One region of the Nitratireductor sp. WH36-1 genome, then DNA from elsewhere that is predicted to be linked to it. Evidence: predicted binding sites of a transcription regulator. Region 1 holds the regulator's gene; each other region holds the start of a gene.
What was found. The regulator LexA, encoded in region 1, represses DNA repair genes until DNA is damaged. The targets are predictions, from matches to a motif close to TGTTCNNNNTGTGTTCNG.
Positions count from the first base shown of each region.

Region 1 (5,939 bases):
CGAAGCGCTCCGTGGACAGACTTTCCTCCTCACCGACATCCTCGTTGGTGAGCGCCACTTCCTCTTCTTCACCCGAAGCCTGACGCCGCTCGGCGGCGGCCTGCTTGAGATAGGCAGCGCGTTCGGCCGGGCTTGCCTCCACATGGGCCAGGATGGCCATGGAGATGACCCGGTCGCCCTCGGCCAGATTGATGCCGCGCACGCCGATCGAGTTGCGCCCGGCGAAGACGCGTACATCGGTGACGCAGAAGCGGATGCACTGGCCCGAAGCCGCCGTCAGCAGAACGTCGTCGTCTTCGGTACAGGTGAAGACGCCGAGGATCTCGTCGCTCGGATCATCCAGCTTCATGGCTATCTTGCCATTGCGGTTGACCTGAACGAAATCCGACAGCTTGTTGCGCCGCACCGTGCCGCGTGTGGTGGCGAACATGACGTCCAGCGCGCCCCAGCTCTCTTCATCCTCCGGAAGCGGCATGATCGTGGTGATGCTCTCACCCTCTTCGAGCGGCAGCATGTTGCGCAGGAACTTGCCAACCGATTGCGGCGTACCGACCGGCAGACGCCAGACCTTCTCCTTGTAGACAATGCCACGCGAGGAGAAGAACAGGATCGGCGTGTGGGTGTTGGCGACGAAGAGTTGGGTGACGAAATCCTCGTCCTTGGTCGACATGCCCGAGCGGCCCTTGCCGCCACGCGCCTGCGCCCGGTAGATCGAAAGCGGCACGCGCTTGATGTAGCCCTTGCGCGTGACCGTGACGACCATGTCTTCACGCTGGATCAGGTCCTCATCGTCGAGATCTGCGCCACCTTCGGTGATCTCGGTGCGGCGCGGCGTGCCGAACTCGTCGCGCACGCCGATGAGCTCGTCCTTGACGATCTGCTGAATGCGGGCGCGCGAAGACAGAATCTCGAGGAAATCCGCGATCTCCACACCGATCTTGTTCAATTCGTCGGCGATCTCGTCGCGTCCGAGCGCGGTGAGGCGCTGGAGACGCAGCTCGAGGATCGAACGCGCCTGTTCTTCGGACAGATTGTAGGTGCCATCCTCGTTGATGCGGTGACGCGGATCATCGATCAGCAGGATCAGCGCTTCCACATCGGAGGCCGGCCAGCGGCGCTCCATCAACTGCTCGCGCGCGGTCTGCGGATCGGGCGCGTGACGGATGAGCTTGATCACCTCGTCGATATTGGCAACGGCAATCGCCAGGCCAACCAGGACGTGCGCGCGCTCACGCGCCTTGCGCAGCAGGTACTTGGTGCGCCGGCTGACCACTTCCTCGCGGAAGTAGACAAAGGCCTGGAGCAGATCAAGCAGGTTCATCTGTTCCGGCTTGCCGCCGTTGAGCGCCACCATGTTGGCGCCAAAGGAGGTCTGAAGCGGCGTGAAGCGATAAAGCTGGTTCAGCACCACATCGGCAACGGCGTCGCGCTTCAGCTCGACCACGACGCGGTAACCCTGACGGTCACTCTCGTCGCGAATGTCGGAAATGCCTTCAATGCGCTTGTCGCGGACCAGCTCGGCCATCTTTTCGATCATCGACGCCTTGTTCACCTGATAGGGAACTTCGGTGATGATGATGGCTTCGCGATCATTGCGCGCAGGCTCGATCGAGACCTTGCCGCGCATGAGGATCGAGCCGCGGCCCGTCTCATAGGCGCTGCGAATGCCCGAACGGCCGAGAATCAGGCCGCCGGTCGGGAAATCGGGACCGGGAATGATCTCCTGCAACTGCGGCAGGCCGAGTGCGGGGTTCTCGATCAGCGCCACGCAGCCATTGATGACTTCGACCAGATTGTGCGGCGGAATGTTCGTCGCCATGCCGACGGCGATGCCACCCGAACCATTGACCAGAAGGTTCGGATAGCGCGCCGGAAGCACGCGCGGCTCGCTGGAGGAGCCGTCATAGGTGTCCTGAAAATCGACCGTGTCCTTGTCGATGTCTTCCAGAAGCTCATGCGCGCCCTTGGTGAGACGCGACTCGGTGTAACGCATTGCCGCCGGCGGATCGCCGTCGATGGAGCCGAAATTGCCCTGCCCGTCGACCAGCGGCAGGCGCATGGACCAGTTCTGCGCCATACGCACCAAGGCGTCGTAGATGGCGGCATCGCCGTGCGGGTGGTATTTACCCATCACGTCGGCAACAGGACGGGCCGATTTCACATATTTGCGGTTCCAGTGGTAACCGCTCTCATGGGATGCATAGAGAATGCGCCGATGCACCGGCTTCAGACCATCGCGTGCATCCGGCAAGGCGCGGCTCACGATCACGCTCATCGCATAATCGAGATAAGAGCGCTGCATCTCCTCGACAATGGAAATCGGCTCGATTTCGTCGGGCTCGCCCGATCCGTTCGGCGTCGTCTGGTCAGTCAAAACGTGTCACATTCTTAATGAGGAATCACATACTCTTTATATATGAGCCGTCAGCGATTCTCCAATTGAGCATCCGTTTTTGATGACGGAAATCCAACGCAATTTCAGGCGCATACGAACCTCCTGGGGATGAGCGCCTTGACAAATTGCCGCAGGAAGCGAGCCTGCGTGAAGAATGAGGGCTTTTCCCTCGCATCCAAGCTGGGCTAGAGAGGCCGCAAGGAGAACCCGATGCCTGGTTACGATACCGTTTTCAACGCCTTCGTCACATTGCTGGTAACCGTCGACCCGCCAGGGCTTGCGCCGCTCTTTCTGGCGCTGACAGCGGGCATGAACCGCTCGGAGCGCAATCAGGTGGCCGTGCGCGCAGCCATCATCGGATTCGCCGTTCTGGCCCTGTTCGGCGTCGCTGGCAGCGCCATTCTGGCCGTGTTCGGCATCACGCTTCCCGCCTTCCGCGTGGCAGGCGGCCTGCTTCTTTTCTTCATCGCCTTCGAGATGATCTTCGAACGCCGCCAGGAGCGCCACGAAAAGAGCGCCGAGCGCGCGATCACGCGCGACATGATCCGCAACATCGCCGCCTTCCCGCTGGCCATTCCTCTGATCGCGGGTCCCGGCGCCATCTCGGCCACCGTGCTTCTTTCGGGCGAGTTCAATTCAATTCTTGGCACCATTGCGCTGCTTGGCATCCTGCTTGGAACGATCCTCCTCACCTATGCCGTTTTCACGCTGGCGGAGCGCGTGGACCGCTTTCTGGGCGAAACGGGACGCTCCATCCTGACGCGCCTCCTGGGCGTCATTCTGGCAGCCCTCGCGGTCCAGTTCGTGGCAGACGGAGCCAAGGCGCTTTTCGCTGCGCCATAGGCGCTGCAACCGGACGGTTGCGGAACACAACTGGAACATATAGAGTATGTTCTGGTTTTGTTTTTAACTGATTCTCGGTGGCGCCCATGCTGACCCGCAAGCAGCACGAACTTCTTCTGTTCATCCATGAACGACTGAAGGAGACCGGAATCCCGCCCTCCTTCGATGAAATGAAGGAGGCGCTCGACCTCGCCTCCAAGTCCGGCATTCACCGGCTGATCACGGCTCTGGAGGAGCGCGGCTTCATTCGCCGGCTCCCGAACAGGGCGCGTGCGCTGGAGGTTCTGCGGCTTCCCGATTCCATCGCGCCCGGCCTCAATTCCGGCGCGCGCGGCTTTTCGCCAAGCGTCATCGAGGGCAGCCTCGGCAAGACGCCCGCGCCAGCGGCCTCCAAGCCTGCCGCCAGCAATGATGACGCGCTTTCCGGCGTCGTTTCCGTACCTGTCATGGGCCGCATCGCTGCCGGTGTCCCCATCGACGCCATTCAGCACCAGACCCATTCCATCGCGGTTCCGCCGGACATGCTGACCGGTGGCGATCACTACGCGCTTGAGGTCAAGGGCGACTCGATGATCGATGCGGGCATTTTCGATGGCGACACGGTGATCATCCGCGAGACGCAGACCGCCAATCCCGGCGAGATCGTCGTGGCGCTGGTGGATCAGGAGGAAGCAACGCTGAAGCGCTTCCGCCGCAAGGGCGCATCTATTGCCCTTGAAGCGGCCAATCCGGCTTACGAAACCCGTATCTTCGGCCCCGACCGCGTCAAGGTGCAGGGTCGCCTCGTCGGCCTGATGCGCCGCTACTGAGTTTAAGACTATCCGGGGCGGCTTCAGGCATGCCCCGGTTCCGATGCCATCCGGCATCCAGAATGCGCGCTCTTTTCAAGCTCCGCATCGGTTCAGCCAACATCGTCCGGGAAGAGCGCCTGGAAGACATGCGGAAGCATCTCGGGGAGGTCTTCCGCAATCAGGCCCCGGCCAAACATCCCGCCAGCCTCTGCATGCAGCCACACGCCGGCCGATGCCGCCTCGAAGACCGGCATGCCCTGCGCCAGAAGGCTGACCACAATCCCGCACAGAACATCGCCAGAGCCCGCCGTCGCCAGGAAACGCGATCCGTTGGTGTTAATCGCGGCGCGCCCGTCCGGGCAGGCGACGACCGTGTCCGCCCCCTTCAGGATGATCACCGCTCCTGAGCGCTCTGCCGCTGCGCGCGCACGCTCCACCTTGGACATGGAAGCGTCAGCCGCGAGATCGCCGAAGAGGCGCGCGAATTCACCGTCATGCGGCGTCAGCACGGTCGCTAAGGCGGAGCTTCTCACGGCCTCGAAGAGCGTATCGGGCGCATCGGCAAAGGCGGTGATGGCGTCGGCATCCAGCACCAGCCCTTTCAGCCCTTCATCGCGCTCCAGAAAGCCCAGCGCGAAGCTGCGCGTGCGCTCGCCTGTGCCGGCTGCCGGACCGAGAACGGCGGCTGTCGGTTTTCGCTCATCGAGGAAGGCGATGAGTTCATCCACCGCCTCCGCCTTGCGCAGCATGATCGAGGTCAGGTGCATCGCGTTCACCGACAGGGCGTTTGCAGGCGAAAGCACCGTCACGGCCCCTGCCCCGGCGCGCGCCGCGCCACGCGCGGCAAGCCGCGCTGCACCAGTGGATGCGCCACCGCCCGAAACGACGGCCACATGACCACGCACATATTTATGCGCATCGATCTCCACCGCCGGCACGCCGTCGCGCCAGAGCGCCGGACCATTCTCCCAGAGGGCGATATCCATTGATGCAAGCGCCATCTCGGCAATGCCGATATCGGCCACGACCAGCTCGCCGCACAGGCGTCGACCGGGCATGAGCAGATGCCCCGGCTTTTTGCGGAAAAACGTGACGGTCAGGTCCGCATCGAAGCAGCTGCCGAGGGGCTTGCCCGTGAGACCCGAAAGACCGGACGGAAGATCCACGGCAACCACCGGGACGCCCGCAGCCGCAACCCGCTCGATGAGCTCGGCTTCAATGCCTTCGATTGGCTTTGAAAGCCCCGCGCCATAAAGCGCATCAACCACCACCCAGCCGGTCTCGGGGCGAAAATCGGCCAGCGCCTCGGGCGTTACAAAACAGTCTTCACGCGCCCTGGCGGCATCGCTGTCTTCCCGCGGCGCAGCATCGGCGAACAGGCGGACATTCACGCCGCGCTCGGCCAGAAGCCGCGCAATGACATAGCCGTCACCGCCATTGTTGCCCGGTCCACAGAGAACCGCGACGCCGGCAGCGCCGGAAAACCGCTCGAGGATAAGATCAGCCACCGCCGCGCCGGCATTGCGCATCAGCCCGTACCCGTCATGAGGGCCGGCTGCGATGGCCGCGCGATCCACATTGCCCATTTCTTCAGGTGTCAGAACAACCATACGCATAACAAGCTGCCGCTTTCTTCGGCTCATTGCATATTTTTTAAGCAAGTCTCAAACTGCGAACCGCACCGCATGGTTCCCATCTTGCTATCCGGGGGCGCTCGCCTAGCATGCCAAAGCCGGAGAAAACCGCGTCGCGCCAATTCTCAAACGCAGAATGCAGCGTTTGGCACGCAACATGCAAGGCTCTGTCACGAGTTGGCATGTTTCGTGCTTCAACCGAACCGGAGCAATAAGGGATGCGGACCATCCGTCCCTGAACCCATTTGGAGGCCACCGAGGCATGAAAAAGGTCGA
Region 1 is NZ_CM178970.1:2,170,684-2,176,622, reverse strand. Features, by position in the region: gene gyrA (DNA gyrase subunit A) at 1-2,374, opposite strand, end outside; gene AC4PTT_RS10215 (MarC family protein) at 2,606-3,238, shown strand; gene lexA (transcriptional repressor LexA) at 3,325-4,047, shown strand; gene AC4PTT_RS10205 (NAD(P)H-hydrate dehydratase) at 4,140-5,645, opposite strand; gene AC4PTT_RS10200 (P-II family nitrogen regulator) at 5,926-5,939, shown strand, end outside.

Region 2 (5,939 bases), 350 kb from region 1:
GCGCGTTGCCTGGAAACGGGCAATCGCCTCTGCCGTGTCGAGCCGCAGCGGCGCGGTGTAGGGCGACTGGCGCGACCAGAAAGCCGGCATCGTGTCGGTGCCATAGGCCACGACCGGCACGCCGCACGTTTCCAGAACCTCGAGCGTCTTTTCCGTGTCGAGAATGGCCTTGGGGCCAGCCGAAACGACGATCACCGGCGTCTGCGCCAGCTCGTCCAGATCGGCGGAAATGTCGAAGCTCGTCTCCGCGCCCTTGTGAACGCCGCCAATGCCGCCGGTGGCGAAAACCGGGATGCCGGCCATCTGTGCGGCAATCATGGTCGCGGCCACCGTGGTGCCGCCGCTCTTGCCTTCGGCAATGGCGAAGGCGAGGTCGGCGCGCGACAGCTTCATCGGATCCTTGGCCTGCGCCAGCGCCTCGCGCTCATGGTCGGAAAGGCCGACCTTCAGCCGCCCGTCGATCACGGCGATGGTGGCGGGAACCGCACCTTCTTCGCGGATCAGAGCCTCCACGTCGCTCGCCATCTCATTGTTGCGCGGCCAGGGCATGCCATGGGTGATGATGGTGCTTTCCAGGGCCACCACCGGCTTGCCGGCGGCGAGGGCTTCGGCGACGGGCGCGTGGATGTCGATAATGTTCTTGGACTGCACGGGGGAGGCTCCTTTATGAAACTGGTTGCGGCGCGGGCACCCGCTCAAGCGCCGCAAGGAAGGCGTTATCGTCGAATTCTGGCGCTGCCGAGGCGCTGGCGATCACAAGTCCGGAGGCCGCGACACCCTCGCGCACGGCCTGCGGCAAGGGCGTTCCGCGCATCAGCGCCGTCAGCGTCGCGCCGGTCAGCGCATCGCCGGCACCGGTCACGTCCACGATCTCCTCGATGCGCGGCGGCGTTATCTGCCACAGCCCTTCGGGGGTGAAAATCATGACCGATCCGCCACCCCCGGTGATCACGCCGGCGCTAAGGCCAAGCGCGCGCAGCGCCTCGATGGCGCGGGGAAGGGCGGCCTCGTCATCGACGCCTGCAAGGCTGCGCGCCTCGCGCACATTCATGAAGAGAACGGCGATCTGCGGAAAACTGGCGGTCAGCCGCCCCGCCTTTGCAGGCGAGACCGCGATGGCGTAGAGCGGCGCGCCGGCGCGGATCTCCGCAAGTCTGGCCACCGCATCTTCAGGCATGTTGGCGTCGCACAGGATCGCATCGGCCTGTTCGGCGGCATGCCGCGCCTTCGAGCGGCACATCTGTTTGGGAAAGGCCGTATCGTAAAGCGCCATGTCCGCGAACCCGGTGATCAGCTCGCCATCATGGTCGAGGATCGCCGTATAGCTGGGCGTCGCGCGGTCGAGAAACGTGGCGGAGAGGTCCTCAAAGCCCGCATCCTCGATGGCGCGCGCCACGGCGCTGCCGGCTGCATCGCCGCCGCGCAGAGACATGAGCGACACCGCGGCGCCACGCCGGCTGGCGATGCGCGCCGCATTGAATATGCCGCCGCCCACTTCTTCGCTCATCCGTCCGGGGTTGGATGTGGCGGGAATGTGCGGCGCATTAAGGCGTCCGCGCCGGTCCGGATGCGCGCCGCCAATGGCCAGCAGGCGAGGGGCTTTATCCGCGTTCATGGCGCTCTCCCGCGAATCGAAATGCACCCCCGCAATCCCCTTCGCCGCCGCGGCCTTCCTGAGCGGCAGAGAGGCTGTCCGGCATGTTGTTGCGCGTACAAAAATAGAACAAATCTGGTTTGTCTATGTTTTTCAATATTTTGGTGCCTATTGCAAAAATAGAACAAAAGAGGTACAGATAATCATCGCGGATTTGGCGGAACCGCCTCCATTGACCTCGAAGGGGTGTTGTATCATGGCTCAGAATTCATTGCGGCTTGTAGAGGATAATTCGGTGGACAAAACCAAGGCTCTGGACGCGGCGCTATCGCAGATTGAACGGTCCTTCGGCAAGGGCTCGATCATGCGGCTCGGCGCCAACGATCAGGTGGTCGAGATCGAGACCATCTCCACCGGGTCTCTGGGCCTCGATATTGCTCTGGGCGTGGGCGGTCTGCCGCGCGGCCGTATTATCGAGATTTATGGCCCGGAAAGCTCCGGTAAGACGACACTCGCGCTGCACACGGTGGCCGAGGCGCAGAAGAAGGGCGGCATTTGCGGCTTCATCGACGCCGAGCATGCGCTCGATCCGGTCTATGCCCGCAAACTGGGCGTCGATCTGGAAAACCTTCTCATTTCGCAGCCCGACACGGGCGAGCAGGCGCTTGAGATCTGTGACACGCTGGTGCGCTCCGGCGCGCTCGACGTGATCGTGGTCGACTCGGTCGCCGCGCTGACGCCGCGGGCCGAAATCGAAGGCGAGATGGGCGATTCCCTGCCGGGCATGCAGGCCCGTCTGATGAGCCAGGCGCTCCGGAAGCTCACCGCTTCCATTTCGCGCTCCAAGACCATGGTCATCTTCATCAACCAGATCCGCATGAAGATCGGTGTGATGTTCGGCTCGCCCGAGACGACGACGGGCGGTAACGCGCTGAAATTCTACTCCTCGGTCCGTCTCGACATTCGCCGCATCGGCTCCGTCAAGGACCGTGACGAAGTGGTCGGCAATCAGACCCGCATCAAGGTGGTGAAGAACAAGATGGCTCCGCCCTTCAAGCAGGTCGAGTTCGACATCATGTATGGCGAGGGCGTGTCGAAGACCGGCGAGCTGGTCGACCTTGGCGTGAAGGCCGGGATCGTCGAGAAGTCGGGCGCATGGTTCTCCTACAATTCCCAGCGTCTGGGGCAGGGGCGTGAAAACGCCAAGCAGTTCCTGCGCGACAATCCCGAGGCGGCGCAGGAGATCGAGCTGGCGCTGCGCCAGAATGCCGGTCTCATCGCCGAAAAATTCCTTGAGGATGGCGGCCCCGGCGACCAGGATGGCGCTGACGATTGATCATTTGAGTGACGCCGACTGTCGGATATGACCGTTGGCTGACTGTGAAAGACAAGACACCGCCGCTCGCCGGCGGTGTTTTTTTGTGTAAAGCCCGCATGATGTGCGCTGGCGCACGGGATTTCTGGACACGTCCCGGTGCTGGCGTTAAAAGGCGGACTTCTATTCCCCGCACCCTTGGACGGGCTTCTCGCAAAGGCTGAAACATGAGTGGCGTCAACGACATCCGGTCGACCTTTCTCGACTATTTCAAGAAAAACGGTCATGAGATCGTGGCCTCCGGCCCGCTCGTGCCGCGCAACGATCCGACCCTCATGTTCACCAATGCGGGCATGGTGCCGTTCAAGAACGTGTTCACCGGTCTGGAAACGCGGCCCTATGATCGCGCGGTAACGGCGCAGAAATGCGTGCGCGCCGGCGGCAAGCACAACGATCTCGACAATGTCGGCTACACGGCCCGCCATCACACCTTCTTCGAGATGATGGGCAATTTCTCCTTCGGCGACTATTTCAAGGACCGCGCCATCGAATTGGCCTGGAACCTGGTCACCAAGGAATTCGGCCTCGATGCAAAGCGCCTTCTGGTCACCGTCTACCACACGGATGACGAGGCAGCCGAGTTCTGGAAGAAGATCGCCGGCCTGCCGGATGAGCGCATCATCCGCATCGCCACCAACGACAATTTCTGGGCCATGGGCGATACCGGCCCGTGCGGTCCGTGCTCTGAAATTTTTTACGATCACGGCGAGGACATCCCCGGCGGTCCGCCCGGAAGCCCGGATGAGGATGGCGACCGCTTCATCGAGATCTGGAATCTCGTCTTCATGCAGTTCGAGCAGCTGACGCCGGAAGAGCGGGTCAACCTGCCGCGTCCCTCCATCGACACGGGCATGGGGCTTGAGCGCGTCGCAGCCGTTCTGCAGGGCGTGCATGACAATTACGACATCGACCTGTTCCGCGCGCTGATCCACGCTTCGGAAGAGGCCACCGGCGTCAAGGCGCAGGGTGCGCAGCATGCCAGCCACAAGGTCATCGCCGACCACCTGCGCGCCGCGAGCTTCCTCATTGCCGATGGCGTTCTGCCGTCCAATGAAGGGCGCGGCTATGTGCTGCGCCGCATCATGCGCCGCGCCATGCGTCACGCCCAGCTTCTCGGGTCGAAGGAGCCGCTCATGTGGCGTCTCGTGCCGGCGCTGGTGCGCGAGATGGGCCGCGCCTATCCCGAGCTGGTGCGCGGCGAGCCGCTCATCACCGAAACGCTCAAGCTCGAGGAAACCCGTTTCCGCAAGACGCTGGCGCGCGGTCTCACGCTTCTCTCCGATGCCACCAGCGACATGGATGAAGGCGACCGGCTCGATGGCGAGACCGCCTTCAAGCTTTACGATACCTACGGCTTCCCGCTCGATCTGACGCAGGATGCGCTGCGCCAGCGCGGCATCCATGTCGATCTCACCGGCTTCAATGATGCAATGGAGCGTCAGAAGGCCGAGGCGCGGGCCAACTGGGCCGGTTCCGGCGAGGCCGCAACCGAGGCCGTCTGGTTCGCCGTCAAGGACAAGACCGGCGGCAGCGACTTCCTCGGCTATGAAACCGAAGAGGCCGAGGGCGTGGTTTCAGCTCTGGTGTGCGATGGCGCGATGGTCGAGCACGCCAGCGATGGCGACGAGGTGATCGTCGTCACCAACCAGACGCCGTTCTACGGTGAGTCCGGCGGTCAGGTGGGCGATACCGGCGTGATCGCGGGAGAGGGCTTCTCTATCGCCATTGGCGACACCCAGAAGAAGGGCGACGGCCTGCTGGTTCACATGGGCCGTGTCGAGGGTGGTCAGGTCAAGGTCGGCGATGTCGTCGCGCTGAAGGTTGATCACGTGCGCCGTCGCCGCGTACGCGCCAACCATTCGGCAACGCATCTCCTGCACGAGGCGCTGCGCGAGGTTCTGGGCTCCCATGTGGCGCAGAAGGGCTCGCTGGTCGCGCCCGAGCGTCTGCGCTTCGACTTCTCGCACCCCAAGCCCATCACCGAGGCCGAGCTTGCCCGCGTCGAAGACATCGCAAACCGCATCGTTCTCCAGAACGCACCCGTCGAAACGCACCTCATGGCCGTCGATGACGCCATCGAGGCTGGCGCAATGGCGCTGTTCGGCGAAAAATATGGCGACGAGGTTCGCGTCGTCTCCATGGGCACCGCGCAGGATGGCGAGAAGGAAGGCAAGACCTACTCGCTTGAACTGTGTGGCGGCACCCATGTGACGGCGACCGGCGATATCGGTCTGATCCGCATCGTCTCCGAAGGCGCGGTCGCCGCCGGCGTTCGTCGTCTCGAGGCGCTCACGGGCGAAGCTGCCCGCCATTATCTTGGTGAGCAGGAGCAGCAGCTGAAGCGCGCCGCCGGCGCGTTGAAGGTCGCGCCCGCCGATGTGCCCGCCCGCCTGGAAGCCGTGCTTGAAGAGCGCCGCAAGCTGGAGCGCGAATTGAGCGAAGCCCGCCGCAAACTCGCCCTTGGCGGCGGTGGTTCCGCCTCGGATGGCGGCGCGGAGACGGTTGCCGGCGTTGGCTTCATGGGCCGCGTGGTCGATGGCATTTCGCCCAAGGATCTGAAGCCGCTCGCCGATGATGGCAAGGCGTCGCTGGGGTCGGGCGTCACCGTGTTCGTCGGCACGTCGGATGAAGGCAAGGCCAGCGTCGTGGTGGGCGTCACCAAGGATCTGGTCGACCGCTTCAGCGCTGTCGATCTCGTGCGCGTCGCGTCTGCCGCCATTGGCGGCAAGGGCGGCGGCGGTCGTCCCGACATGGCGCAGGCCGGTGGTCCCGATGGCTCGAAGGCCGCCGAAGCCATTGCCGCAGTCAAGGCGGCGATGGAAGGCTGACTGGCCGCCAGCTTTGAAATCACATGAACATCAAGCGCCGCGCGTCCCGACGGATGCGCGGCGTTTTCGTATCCGGCTCAGGCGTTGCGTGTGCCGCTGGCGCTGCGCGCGCGGTGCCTTTTCACCGCCCGCCACATCAGCA
Region 2 is NZ_CM178970.1:2,516,957-2,522,895, reverse strand. Features, by position in the region: gene AC4PTT_RS11855 (pseudouridine-5'-phosphate glycosidase) at 1-651, opposite strand, end outside; gene AC4PTT_RS11850 (carbohydrate kinase family protein) at 665-1,615, opposite strand; gene recA (recombinase RecA) at 1,851-2,930, shown strand; gene alaS (alanine--tRNA ligase) at 3,137-5,797, shown strand; gene AC4PTT_RS11835 (DedA family protein) at 5,875-5,939, opposite strand, start outside.
Region 2: recA (recombinase RecA) is a predicted target of LexA. The motif match lies at 1,775-1,792, and genes of this name have one in related genera.

Region 3 (5,939 bases), 1.5 Mb from region 1:
TTTCTGCTTCCGGCATTGCATTCTCTCTCAGGCGCTTCATGAGCACGGATGTCCTGCGGTCCACAAAGCGTTTCGTCAATCGCTCATGCAACGCATCGGACAAACTGTCCTCTATCTCTCGTGTTTTTTCTTGCCAGTGTGTCGCATCGGCCAGCCATCCGGGCCGGTGCGAGACAAATGTCCATGTTCTGATCTGCGCAATACGCTGCGACAGTGTGTCGATGTCCCCCTCGGTGGACGAGGCGCGCTGAACCTGCTCAGCCATGTAGTCTTCATCGACATGGCCCGTTCGCGCCAGATCAGAAAAGACTGCACCAACAATTTCTGCGTGGTGGGCCGGTGCTATGCGCCGGTAATCCGGCAGCGCACAGGCGTCCCACAGGAGGGCCACACGCTCGCGGGCGTCGGCCAGCGCACGCACATCCCCGTCACGCGACAGGAATTCGAGCACCTTGGCGTCGGCAGCGGGCAGAGCGCGGGTAAGACCTTCCACGGGGGGCGTGACGTCGAGCGAGGCTTTGAGCGCATCGACGCTGGAGAAATCAAACGCGGCGGAGCGCCATTGCAGCACTTTCACCGGGTCGAAATCATGCGCCTCGATGCGGTGAACGAGTTCATCGGAAAGGGGATCGACCTGGCCGGTGACGCCAAACGTGCCGTCACGCAGGTGACGGCCGGCGCGGCCGGCGATCTGCCCGAGCTCCGCAGGGTTGAGGTCGCGGTACTGGAAACCGTCGAATTTGCGGTTCTGCGCGAAGGCGACATGATCGACATCGAGGTTCAGGCCCATGCCGATGGCGTCGGTCGCCACCAGATAATCGACATCGCCCGACTGGTAGAGCGCCACCTGCGCGTTGCGCGTGCGCGGGCTGAGCGCGCCAAGCACGACAGCCACCCCGCCGCGCTGGCGGCGGATCAGCTCGCCAATGGCGTAAACCTCGTCCGATGAGAAGGCCACGATGGCCGAGCGGCGCGGCAGGCGCGTGATCTTGCGCGAACCGGCATAGCTGAGCACTGACATGCGCGGACGGGTGATGACGGAGAGGCCCGGCAGCAGCTTTTCAAGAATGCCGCGCATGGTGCCAGCGCCCAGAAGCAGCGTTTCCTGACGGCCGCGCAGATGCAGAATGCGGTCGGTGAAGATGTGGCCGCGCTCCAGATCGGCGGCGAGCTGCACCTCATCGATCGCCACGAAGGCGGCGTCGGTCTCGCGCGGCATGGCCTCGACCGTGCACACCGAATAGCGCGCGCCGGGCGGCGAAATCTTTTCTTCGCCGGTGACAAGCGCAACATTCTGCTCGCCGACCTTGGCGACGACGCGGGAATAGACTTCGCGCGCAAGCAGCCGCAGCGGCAGGCCAATGACGCCCGTGCCATGCGCAACCATGCGCTCGATGGCCAAGTGCGTCTTGCCGGTATTGGTCGGCCCGAGGATGGCCGTTACGTCACGACCCGACAACACTCTCGGCTTGGCATTCTGTTTTTGGAAATTCATAGGGCCTGAAAAGCCGTCTACCTCAGCGAAAAAAGGCGAGCACACGGGTTAGCATGCTTTGCATGCGCATTCCAAGGCAAGACTGCCGCTCCACCGACAAAGACTGCCAAAAATGACCCAAACCGTTTCCGGCCATTAAGATTTGGAACGAGTCTGGAACGAATCGGCTACGAATCACTGACCTGCGTTGTTTCCCGTTTTGTTCACCACAAGATAGAGTATGACGCAACGTAAAGACACCCAAATGCTGAATCGGGCATGTTCCGCAAAGCCGGAAAACGCGTGGCGCGCGTTAAGGATTTGCGCGGGAAGCGCGACGGGCCTGCCAGGCAACGGTGCAAGCATAAGATTTTGTTAGGATTTTTTGCGAAGCCGTTAACGGGTTACGGCCCCGCCATGCCGCATGGCGTTAACACTTCGACCAAACCCGGAACGAATCGGCTACGAATCACTGATATCCGGATGTTCCCGCTATGTTCACCGCAATATCTGGTGGTTTCCACCGGTTCCGGGCAGACAGCGCACAGTTTATCCACAAACGCAGCCACGGAACCTGAATGCCGCGTTAACGAAGCTGTTTCAAATTGATACGCATTTTAACGAAACAGGGCGCTGCGGGTTACCCACAGCGCCCCGAAAAATGAATGCACAGGACGTGCCTTTTCGTCAGATGAAGTACTGACCGCCATTGACAGTGAGCGTGGAGCCCGTGACGAAGCCCGCATCGTCGGAGGCCAGGAACAGCACGGACCGCGCGATTTCGGACGCCTCGCCGAGACGCCCCACCGGGATCTGCGAAATGATCTTCTCGCGCACCACTTCCGGCACCGCCATCACCATGTCGGTGGCGATGTAGCCGGGGCAGACCGCATTGACCGTCACGTTGAAGCGCGCGCCTTCCTGCGCCAGCGCCTTGGTGAAGCCAATCTCTCCCGCCTTGGCGGCGGAATAGTTGGTCTGGCCCATCTGGCCCTTCTGACCATTGATGGACGAAATGCTGATGATGCGGCCGAACTTGCGCGAGCGCATGCCGGCGAAGACCTGATGGGTCATGTTGAAGACGCCATTCAGGTTCACATCCACCACGGCGCGCCAGTCTTCTGGCGTCATCTTGTGAAACATCACGTCCCGCGTGATGCCGGCATTGTTGACCAGAACATCGACCGGTCCGAGATCGGCCTCGACCCGGCCCACGCCGTCCGCACAGGCGTCGTAATCGGCAATCGACCATTTGTAGGAGGCAATGCCCGTTTCTTCGGTAAAGCGCGCGGCAGCCTCATCGTTGCCCGCATAATTGGCCGCGACCTGATAGCCCGCCTCTTTCAGAGCCATCGCTATCGCCGCGCCGATGCCGCGTGTTCCACCCGTAACAAGTGCCGTTTTCATGCAGTTCGTCTCCCTCAGGTGAGTGTTCCCCGCCGCCTTCGCCCTGTTGAGACCGGGCGATAATCCGGCTGGCGCACGGCACAAACGCCGCGCGCCAGCTCAAAGCCTACAACGCTTCCACGCACATGGCGACGCCCATGCCGCCACCGATGCAGAGCGTGGCCAGTCCCTTCTTCGCGCCACGGCGGCGCATCTCGAAGGCCAGCGTGTTGAAAATGCGGGTACCCGAAGCGCCAATCGGATGGCCGATCGCGATGGCGCCGCCATTCACGTTCACGATATCCGGGTTCCAGCCCATGTCCCTGTTGACCGCACAGGCCTGTGCGGCGAAGGCCTCGTTGGCCTCGACCAGATCGAGATCCTCGGCCTTCCAGCCGGCTTTCTCCAGCGCGCGGCGCGATGCCGGAATCGGCCCCGTGCCCATGATTGCCGGATCGACGCCAGCCGTCGCCCAGGAGGCGATCCGCACCAGCGGCGTCAGACCACGGCGCTGGGCTTCGCTCTCGCGCATCAGCACCACGGCGGCCGCACCGTCATTGATGCCCGACGCATTGGCGGCCGTGACCGTGCCCTCCTTGTCGAAGGCCGGGCGCAGCTTCTGCATGCCCTCGATGGTCGCGCCATGGCGGATGTACTCATCGTCCGAGACCACGGTTTCGCCCTTGCGGCTCTTCACGGTGACCGGGACGATTTCATCCTTGAAGCGCCCGGCCTTCTGGGCGGCTTCGGCCTTGTTCTGCGAAGCGAGCGCAAAAGCGTCCTGCTCGTCACGGGTGATCTGGAACTTGCGCGCCACGTTTTCGGCGGTGATGCCCATGTGGTAGCCGTTGAAGGCATCCCACAGACCATCGCGGATCATCGTGTCGATCATGGCATAATCGCCCATCTTCACGCCGGCGCGCAGATAGGCGCAATGGGTAGAGAGCGTCATGGATTCCTGACCGCCGGCAACAATGATGTCGGCATCACCGCAGGCGATCTGCTGCATGCCGATGGCGATGGTGCGCAGGCCCGAACCGCAGACCTGGTTGAGCCCCCAGGCGGTGGCTTCTTCCGGCAGGCCGGCGGCGACGGCCGCCTGGCGCGCGGGGTTCTGTCCCTGGCCGGCCGTGAGCACCTGACCGAGAATCACCTCGTTCACCTCTTCCGGCGCGACGCCGGCGCGCGAAAGCGCCTCGCGAATGGCGGTTGCACCAAGCTCATGCGCTGGCACGGTGGCGAAGGAACCGTTGAACGAGCCGACCGGGGTGCGGGCGGCGCTGGCAACGACAATGGCTTCGGCTGACGACATGAAAGGCTCTCCCTTGGAAAATTGCATACACGTGCAAATGTGCAGCCCTTGTGACGGACTGCTCTCATTCACATTTGTTGCGGCTAATCAGGGACGAGTCAAACGGTTGTGTGCAGCGCAACAAAGCTTGCGCACCGCCGAACAGGAGCGCCGCGCTCTTCGCCACTGCGAAAAGCGCTTTCATTCAATGGGATTTTGCGCATATCCTGACACCGGCAAATGCAGGGGGTGCGCGCCGACGGCCCCGGCAACGGGGCGGTGGAACGGCGCAGTGGCGTCTTGCAAAGCCCTCAGTCCTTGAATCCAAGGCATCGAAAACCGGACGACGCAGGAGACGTCCGGGCGCGATGCCACAGACAACCGTGCTACGGGGAGGTCAGTAATGCCAGCCAAGGACGACCCGATCGTCATCAAGAAATACGCCAATCGCCGCCTCTACAACACGGGCACCAGCACCTATGTGACCCTGGAAGACCTGGCCGAGATGGTAAAGCGCGACGAGAATTTCGTCGTGCAGGACGCCAAATCCGGCGAAGACATCACCCATGCGGTCCTGACCCAGATCATTTTCGAGCTGGAGAACGACCGCAACGGGCAAAACATGCTGCCGATCTCGTTTCTGCGTCAGCTCATCGCCTTTTACGGCGACCAGATGCAGATGGTCGTGCCGAGCTTCCTCGAACAATCCATGATGGCCTTCTCCAAGGAGCAGGAACGCATGCGCGAGCAGATGGACAAAGCGTTCGGCGGATCATCCATGGACATGATGGGCATGTCGGCCCCGATGAAGATGGTTGAGGAGCAGACCCGCCGCAACATCGAGATGTTCCAGAACGCCATGCGCATGTTCGCGCCCACGCCCCCTGCCCCAAATCAGGGCGCAGCGCGCGAAGACAATGCCGGCGAAGAAGCACCGCGCTCCGATGATCTGAAGGAGTTACGTGAGCAGATCGCCGACATGCAGCGCAAGATCAACTCCCTGGGCGGTTCCTGACCGCCCTTCCCCGGAGCGAACACAGACTGAAGCGCCAGAGACATGCCCCGGACCGTTCGTGATACGCAGGCCATGCTGGCAGGAATGACGCCCGTTCTTACGACGGGCGTTTTCGTTTTCTGCTGCGTGGAGCGGGACCGCGCCGCAACGCTTTATGCGGAAGCGGAAGGTGTTTTTCAGGAAGAGGAAGGCACGACGCTCGTGCTGCCGCTGGCGCGCGCCGGGGCGCTTGGTTTCGACACGCAGATGCCGATGCGCCGGATCGTCCTTGAAGTCTATTCCGCGCTCGACGGCGTGGGGCTGACGGCCGGTGTGGCGACGGCGCTGGCGGATGAAGCCATCCCCTGCAACGTGGTCGCCGCCTACCATCACGATCATGTCTTCGTGCCGGAAGAGATGGCCGAGAAGGCACTTTCGATCCTGCAGGCGCTGCAGCGACGGGCAAAAGCCGGCAAGGACATCTGAAACAAAAAAAGACCGGTCAGTGACCGGTCTTTTTTGCATCCAGAGGAGGAAAGGCGCTTATGCGTCCTTCGGCTCCAGAACCTGGCGACCGCGGTACATGCCGGTCTTCAGGTCGATGTGGTGGGGACGACGCAGTTCGCCCGAATTCTTGTCTTCGACATAGGTCGGCGCCTTGATGGCGTCGGCCGAGCGGCGCATGCCGCGCTTCGAAGGCGTCGTTTTCCTTTTTGGTACAGCCATGGTCCTGCTCCGCTAATCGGTCAAAGGCCGTTGCGGCCCCTTCAATCCAGAGGCCCAGCATTTCGGCC
Region 3 is NZ_CM178970.1:679,993-685,931, reverse strand. Features, by position in the region: gene AC4PTT_RS03300 (helicase-related protein) at 1-1,495, opposite strand, end outside; gene phbB (acetoacetyl-CoA reductase) at 2,162-2,881, opposite strand; gene AC4PTT_RS03290 (acetyl-CoA C-acetyltransferase) at 2,988-4,172, opposite strand; gene phaR (polyhydroxyalkanoate synthesis repressor PhaR) at 4,555-5,166, shown strand; gene AC4PTT_RS03280 (ACT domain-containing protein) at 5,209-5,631, shown strand; gene rpmF (50S ribosomal protein L32) at 5,689-5,871, opposite strand.
Region 3: AC4PTT_RS03300 (helicase-related protein) is a predicted target of LexA. The motif match lies at 1,639-1,656, and genes of this name have one in related genera.

Region 4 (5,939 bases), 520 kb from region 1:
GGCCAGCGCGACGGTCAGGTTGCCGGCCTGTCCGAAAATGGTATCGATGGATACATTGCCGGACCGGGCATGATGCACATTGTGCGCAACACGCCGCGTCCCGGACGCAAGAAGACGACCACCGACAGCGCCAGGGGCGCGGTCGCGGCGCTGAATGAGCTGCTTGAAGGCGATTTCTTCAGCGAGCCGCGCACGATTGGCGATGTCGTCGCCCACTGCCAGAGCCAGTTTGGCACGCGCTACAAGTCGAACGCCTTTTCAGGCCCGCTCTCGCGCCATGCCCGCAACGGCATTCTGACCCGCGAGAAAAATGAAGACGGCAAGTTCGTCTACGTCGATCCGCAAAAGGCTGCCTAGAGCAGCGCGCAAACGTTGCGGGCCGGGTGAGTGCGCTTACAGCCGCCCGGGTTTGCTCCTTCCAGAAAACCGAAACGCTCGATTCCCGTCGGGGCCGCGCATTTTGCGGGTCAGGTGATTCCACCTGACCCCTTGTTCCTGTTTTCACGAAATTCTGGACGGAAAACCGTTTCCCGATTTTGCCGCTGGGTCTAGGCCGGCTCTAGGCCGGCTTCACGAAGCCTTCGAGAACGCGTTTCTGGCCGGCCTTGTCGAAATCGATGGTGAGCTTGTTGCCCTCGATTGCCGAGACATTGCCATTGCCGAACTTCATATGGAACACGCGGTCGCCGACCTTGAAGGTGGACGGCTTTTCGGACACGGATCTGGCGACCAGCTCGCCCTCGATCACACGGCCCTTCACCGAGCCGCGCCCGGCGCCATAGCCCGAATCCGCCTCGCCATAGCCGATGCGCTCGACCTGATGGCCGGAGCGATTGCCCCAGTTGCGCGCGGTTGCGTCGGTGCGGTTCTTCTGGGCGCGCTGCCAGCCGGGCGTCGCGTAGCTGTTGGAGAACACGCTCTGGTCGTCGAAACGCGATTTGCCATAGGGGTTGGGCCGGCCGGGCTGGCCGACGGAATACCCGCCATAGCTGTTGCTCTCTTCGGCCACGTCCACATGCGCTTCGGGAAGCTCGTCCAGAAAGCGGGAAGGAATGGTCGACTGCCACAGACCGTGGATACGCCGGTTTGAGGCGAACCACAGGTGCAGGTTCTTCTTGGCGCGCGTCAGGCCCACATAGGCCAGCCGCCGCTCTTCCTCGAGGCCCGAGCGACCGCCTTCGTCAAGCGCGCGCTGATGCGGGAAGAGGCCTTCCTCCCAGCCGGGCAGGAACACGGTCGGGAATTCAAGACCCTTGGCCGAGTGCAGCGTCATCAGGCTTACGGCGTCGAGCTCTTCATGGCGCTCGGCGTCCATCACCAGCGCCACATGCTCCAGAAAACCGCGCAGGCTCTCATATTCCTCCATGGAGCGGATCAGCTCCTTGAGGTTTTCAAGCCGTCCCGGCGCTTCGGCCGAACGGTCGTTCTTCCACATTTCCGTGTAGCCGGATTCCTCGAGGATCATCTCGGCCAGTTCCGTGTGGGGCGTCCGGTCGAGCATGCTCTGCCAGCGCTCGATGTTCTCCACCAGCGTGCGCAGCGAGGCGCGCGGCTTTGGCTTCATCTCCTCGGTGCCGACCAGATCGCGTGCGGCCTGCAGGAGCGTTGCCTCACGCATGCGCGAAACATCGTGGATCTGGCGCACGCTGGCTTCACCCAGCCCGCGCTTGGGCACATTGACGATGCGCTCGAATGCCAGATCGTCGGCGGCCTGCGCGACGATGCGGAAATAGGCCATGGCGTCGCGGATCTCGAGGCGCTCATAGAAGCGCGGTCCGCCGATGACGCGGTAATTGAGCCCCAGCGTGACGAAGCGGTCTTCGAACTCACGCATCTGGAAGGAGGCGCGCACGAGGATGGCGATGTCGTTGAGCGCGTGGCCCTTGGACTGCAACGCCTCGATCTCTTCGCCCACGGCCCGGGCCTCTTCCTCCGAATCCCAGGCAGCATGCACCTTCACCTTGGGATCGTCGGGGTCGGAATGCTCGGTGAAGAGCGTTTTGCCAAGCCGCCCTTCATTGTTGGCGATGAGGTGCGAGGCAGCGCCCAGAATGTGCTTGGTGGAACGGTAATTGCGCTCCAGCCGGATCACGGCAGCGCCGGGGAAATCCTTCTCGAAGCGCAGGATGTTGTCCACTTCCGCGCCGCGCCAGCCATAGATCGACTGGTCGTCATCACCGACGCAGCAGATGTTCACCGGTTCCGTGCTCCTGGGGCGCTGGGCGAGCAGCCGCAGCCACATGTACTGGGCGGTGTTGGTGTCCTGATACTCGTCCACCAGAATGTATTTGAACCGGCGGTGATAGTCCGCAAGCACATCGGGATGATCGCGCAGAATGCGGATCGGATGGCAAAGGAGATCGCCGAAATCGACGGCGTTGAGCGTCTTCAGGCGGTTCTGATAGGCGGTGTAGAGTTCACGGCCCTTGCCATTGGCGAAGGCGCGGGCGTCGCCCTCGGGAATTTCCTTCGGCGCGAGCCCCTTGTTCTTCCAGCCGTCGATCATCTGCGCGAACTGGCGCGGCGGCCAGCGCTTGTCGTCCAGCCCTTCGGCCTGAATGATCTGCTTGATGAGGCGGATCTGGTCGTCGGTGTCGAGAATGGTGAAGGAGCTTTTGAGCCCCGCCAGCTCGGCATGCTTGCGCAGGATCTTCACACCGATGGAGTGGAAGGTGCCGAGCCATGGCATGCCCTCGATGGCCTCGCCGACCAGCGTGCCGATACGCACTTTCATCTCGCGCGCGGCCTTGTTGGTGAAGGTAACGGCCAGGATCTGCGAGGGATAGGCGCGGCCGGAGGCCAGAATATGCGCGATGCGCGTGGTCAGAACGCGTGTCTTGCCGGTGCCCGCGCCCGCAAGCACCAGAACCGGGCCTTCGGTGGTTTCCACCGCGAGCCGCTGCTCGGGATTGAGCGCATCGAGATAGCGTGTGTCGGGTCCGCCCGTGCGCGCAGCCATGGCGCGCGCTGCAATGCCTGAAGGCTTCTGCGCAGCCGGGGGCGTCGGGGCGGGTTCGTCCTCGTCAAAGAACGGAATATCATCAGGAAAGCCGGACATCGCACCTGCTTATGGTGATTCGGGGGGCATAGCCCATGGATGTTTTCTATTTGTACCGGTTTGCGCCTCACGAACCAAGGGGGTGCCAAGCCGGCAAAATGCGGGGGAACAGCGTCGTCAGTGCTCGCTTTCGCAGAGTGAATGGTCGGATAGCGCCCGCAGCACATAGCAATCGCAAACCGAGCCGCTGTCGCAACTGTCGACGATGCGCTGGAGCTCATGCTCCAGCCTTTGCAGGCGGGCAATGCGCTCGCGCACTTCGGTAAGGTGCTCGCGGGCAATGCTGTCCGCCGTTTCGCAGGGTTTTTCGGGATGCCCGCTCAGTTCGATCAGAGAACGGATTGCGTCGATGCCCAGCCCCAGGTCGCGGGCGTGGCGGATGAAGGCGAGGCGTTCCATCGCCTGCTTTCCATAGCGGCGCTGGTTGCCGGAGGAGCGCTCGGGCGGTTCGATCAGCCCGGTTTCCTCGTAATAGCGGATGGTCGGTACTTTTACGCCCACCCGTTTCGACAGTTCGCCAATTGACCACATGCCGTGCGGCTCCTTCAAAATCTCTAGTCTATATAGGTATTGCCGGTCTTCTGCGAAAGGCCAAGGGGGAAGCCAGACGGGGGGCGGGCGAAGAGAAAATTGGTTCACGCGGGCGTGAATGGACGTTTTCCCGGCTGGCCCTACCTTGGACTTCGGCGGGAACCAGTCAACGAAATGGGAGTGAATTCATGCAGGATCAGCCGAAGATCACCCAGGCGATGATCGACGCCTATGACGAATACACCCATCTGACCCTCGACCGCCGCGCCTTCATGAACAGGCTGACGCGACTGGCCGGGTCGGGTGCAGCTGCGGCCGCCATCGCGCCCCTTCTGGCGGCAAATTCCGCCCGCGCGGCCATGGTCGCAGACGATGACGAACGCCTTGAAGCCGAAGACATCACCTATCCGGGGGAGGGCGGCGAGATGAAGGGCTATCTCGTGCGGCCTGCGGATGCGGGCGAGAAACTGCCCGCTGTGATCGTCGTTCACGAAAACCGCGGCCTGAACCCGCATATCCGCGATGTGGCGCGGCGTGTGGCGCTGGAAGGCTTTGTGGCGCTTGCCCCGGACTTCCTCTCACCGCTGGGCGGCACGCCGGAAGATGAGGACAAGGCGCGCGGTCTGTTTGGCGAACTGGATCGCGATCAGACGGTGGGCAATGCGGTGGCCACGCAGGCTTTTCTGGCAGGCCATGACGCCACGACCGGCAAGGTGGGCGTGATCGGCTTCTGCTGGGGTGGGGCGCTGGTGAACAATCTGGCCGTTGCCGATCCCGAACTGGATGCGGGCGTCGCCTATTACGGCACGCAGCCGGCGGCGGAAGATGTGGCGCGGATCGAAGCACCGCTGCTCCTGCACTATGCCGGGCTGGATGAGCGCGTGAATGCGGGCATCGACGCTTATCGGGCCGCACTTGAAGATGCGGGCAAGACCTTCACCATCCATGTCTATGAAGGGGTGAACCACGCGTTCAACAACGACACGTCCGAAGCCCGCTATGACAGTGCGGCGGCGGAACTGGCCTGGGAGCGCACGATTGCGTTTCTGAAGGAGAACCTGACCTGACTTCAGTATGAGCCGAAGGGCAGGGGATCGAAGTCCAGAAAAATGCGTTTCTGGCGCGCGGTGCGCACGATGGCGCGCACATAGATCAGATCGATGGGAATGGGCCTGCGGTTGCGCTCCAGCCAGTAGAGCTCGTCCTCGATGGATTTGAGCGCGCGCCAGAAATCATAATCGGAGATCTCGTGCGAATGCGCGAGACTGTCCGACAGGGCTCTGGCTTCCTCGTTCAACAACTGGCTTCTCGCCGCCTACGAATCGACTGGTTTCAGGCGATGGTCTGCGCGGGGAGGGGCCGCTTCAAGCGGGCGACATGGTTAAACTTGTGCAAAGATCTGGCCGCTGGCGTTATGGTTAACGGAGCCTTTAACCAGTCCTTATCCCTTTAAGCCTTTGGCGCAAAAGAACTATCGGTGTTCTTCCTCGCTGATGTCCACCAGCGCGCGGTTGAAGAAACGCAGCGCCCGCACATGGCTGGCAAAGGCGATGACGCGGCCCGAATCCTGCAGATCGACCACGGGCAGGCGGTCATAGCCGCCCTTGTCGAAGGCGCGCAGCGCCGCCTCCAGCGTGTCGGTCGGTTTGAGCGCCGGCGCGCCCGTTTCCGGGTCGAAGGCCACAGGTTCCTCATCCTCCGGCAGTGGCTCCATGAAATCCATCACACGGGTCATGTGGCCGAGCGTCTTGTGCGGCCCCTCCACGAGAAACAGCCCGCGCATCTCCAGCTGCCACTGGAACCAGGAATGGCCATGAATGGCCTGGGTGATGCCATGCGCCACCGCAACGGTGAGCAGGAGCGCGATGGACAGTTCGTAGCCGCCCGTCAGTTCGAACACGATGACGGTGGTGGAGATGGGGGCGCCGAGAACGGCTCCGGCAACGGCACCCATGCCGAGGATGGCGTAGAGCCCTTCGCTCGATGCCATGTTGGGGAAGGCTGCGGCGGCGATGATGCCGAATGCGCCGCCGGTGAGCGCGCCGAGGAAGAGGGCTGGGGAAAAGATGCCGCCGCCAAACCGCATGGCGAGCGTGATGGAGGTTGCGGCCGTCTTGACGACGATGAGCGCCAGCATGGTCATGAGCGGCAGGCGGTTCCACAGCGCCATGTCGGTGATCTCGTAACCGACGCCGAGGATCTGCGGGAAGACCACGGCCATGCCGCCGACGATGAGCCCGCCGACCACGGGGCGCGTCCATAAGGGAATGCGCACGCCGCGCGCCGCATAGTCGGAGACGAAGAGCGAGAACTGGAACAGGATCGCGACCACGGCGGCGGTCACGCCGAG
Region 4 is NZ_CM178970.1:1,649,766-1,655,704, forward strand. Features, by position in the region: gene AC4PTT_RS07865 (hypothetical protein) at 1-357, shown strand, start outside; gene AC4PTT_RS07870 (ATP-dependent helicase) at 560-3,058, opposite strand; gene AC4PTT_RS07875 (MerR family transcriptional regulator) at 3,176-3,589, opposite strand; gene AC4PTT_RS07880 (dienelactone hydrolase family protein) at 3,778-4,656, shown strand; gene AC4PTT_RS07885 (hypothetical protein) at 4,659-4,886, opposite strand; gene AC4PTT_RS07890 (chloride channel protein) at 5,061-5,939, opposite strand, start outside.
Region 4: AC4PTT_RS07870 (ATP-dependent helicase) is a predicted target of LexA. The motif match lies at 3,099-3,116, and genes of this name have one in related genera.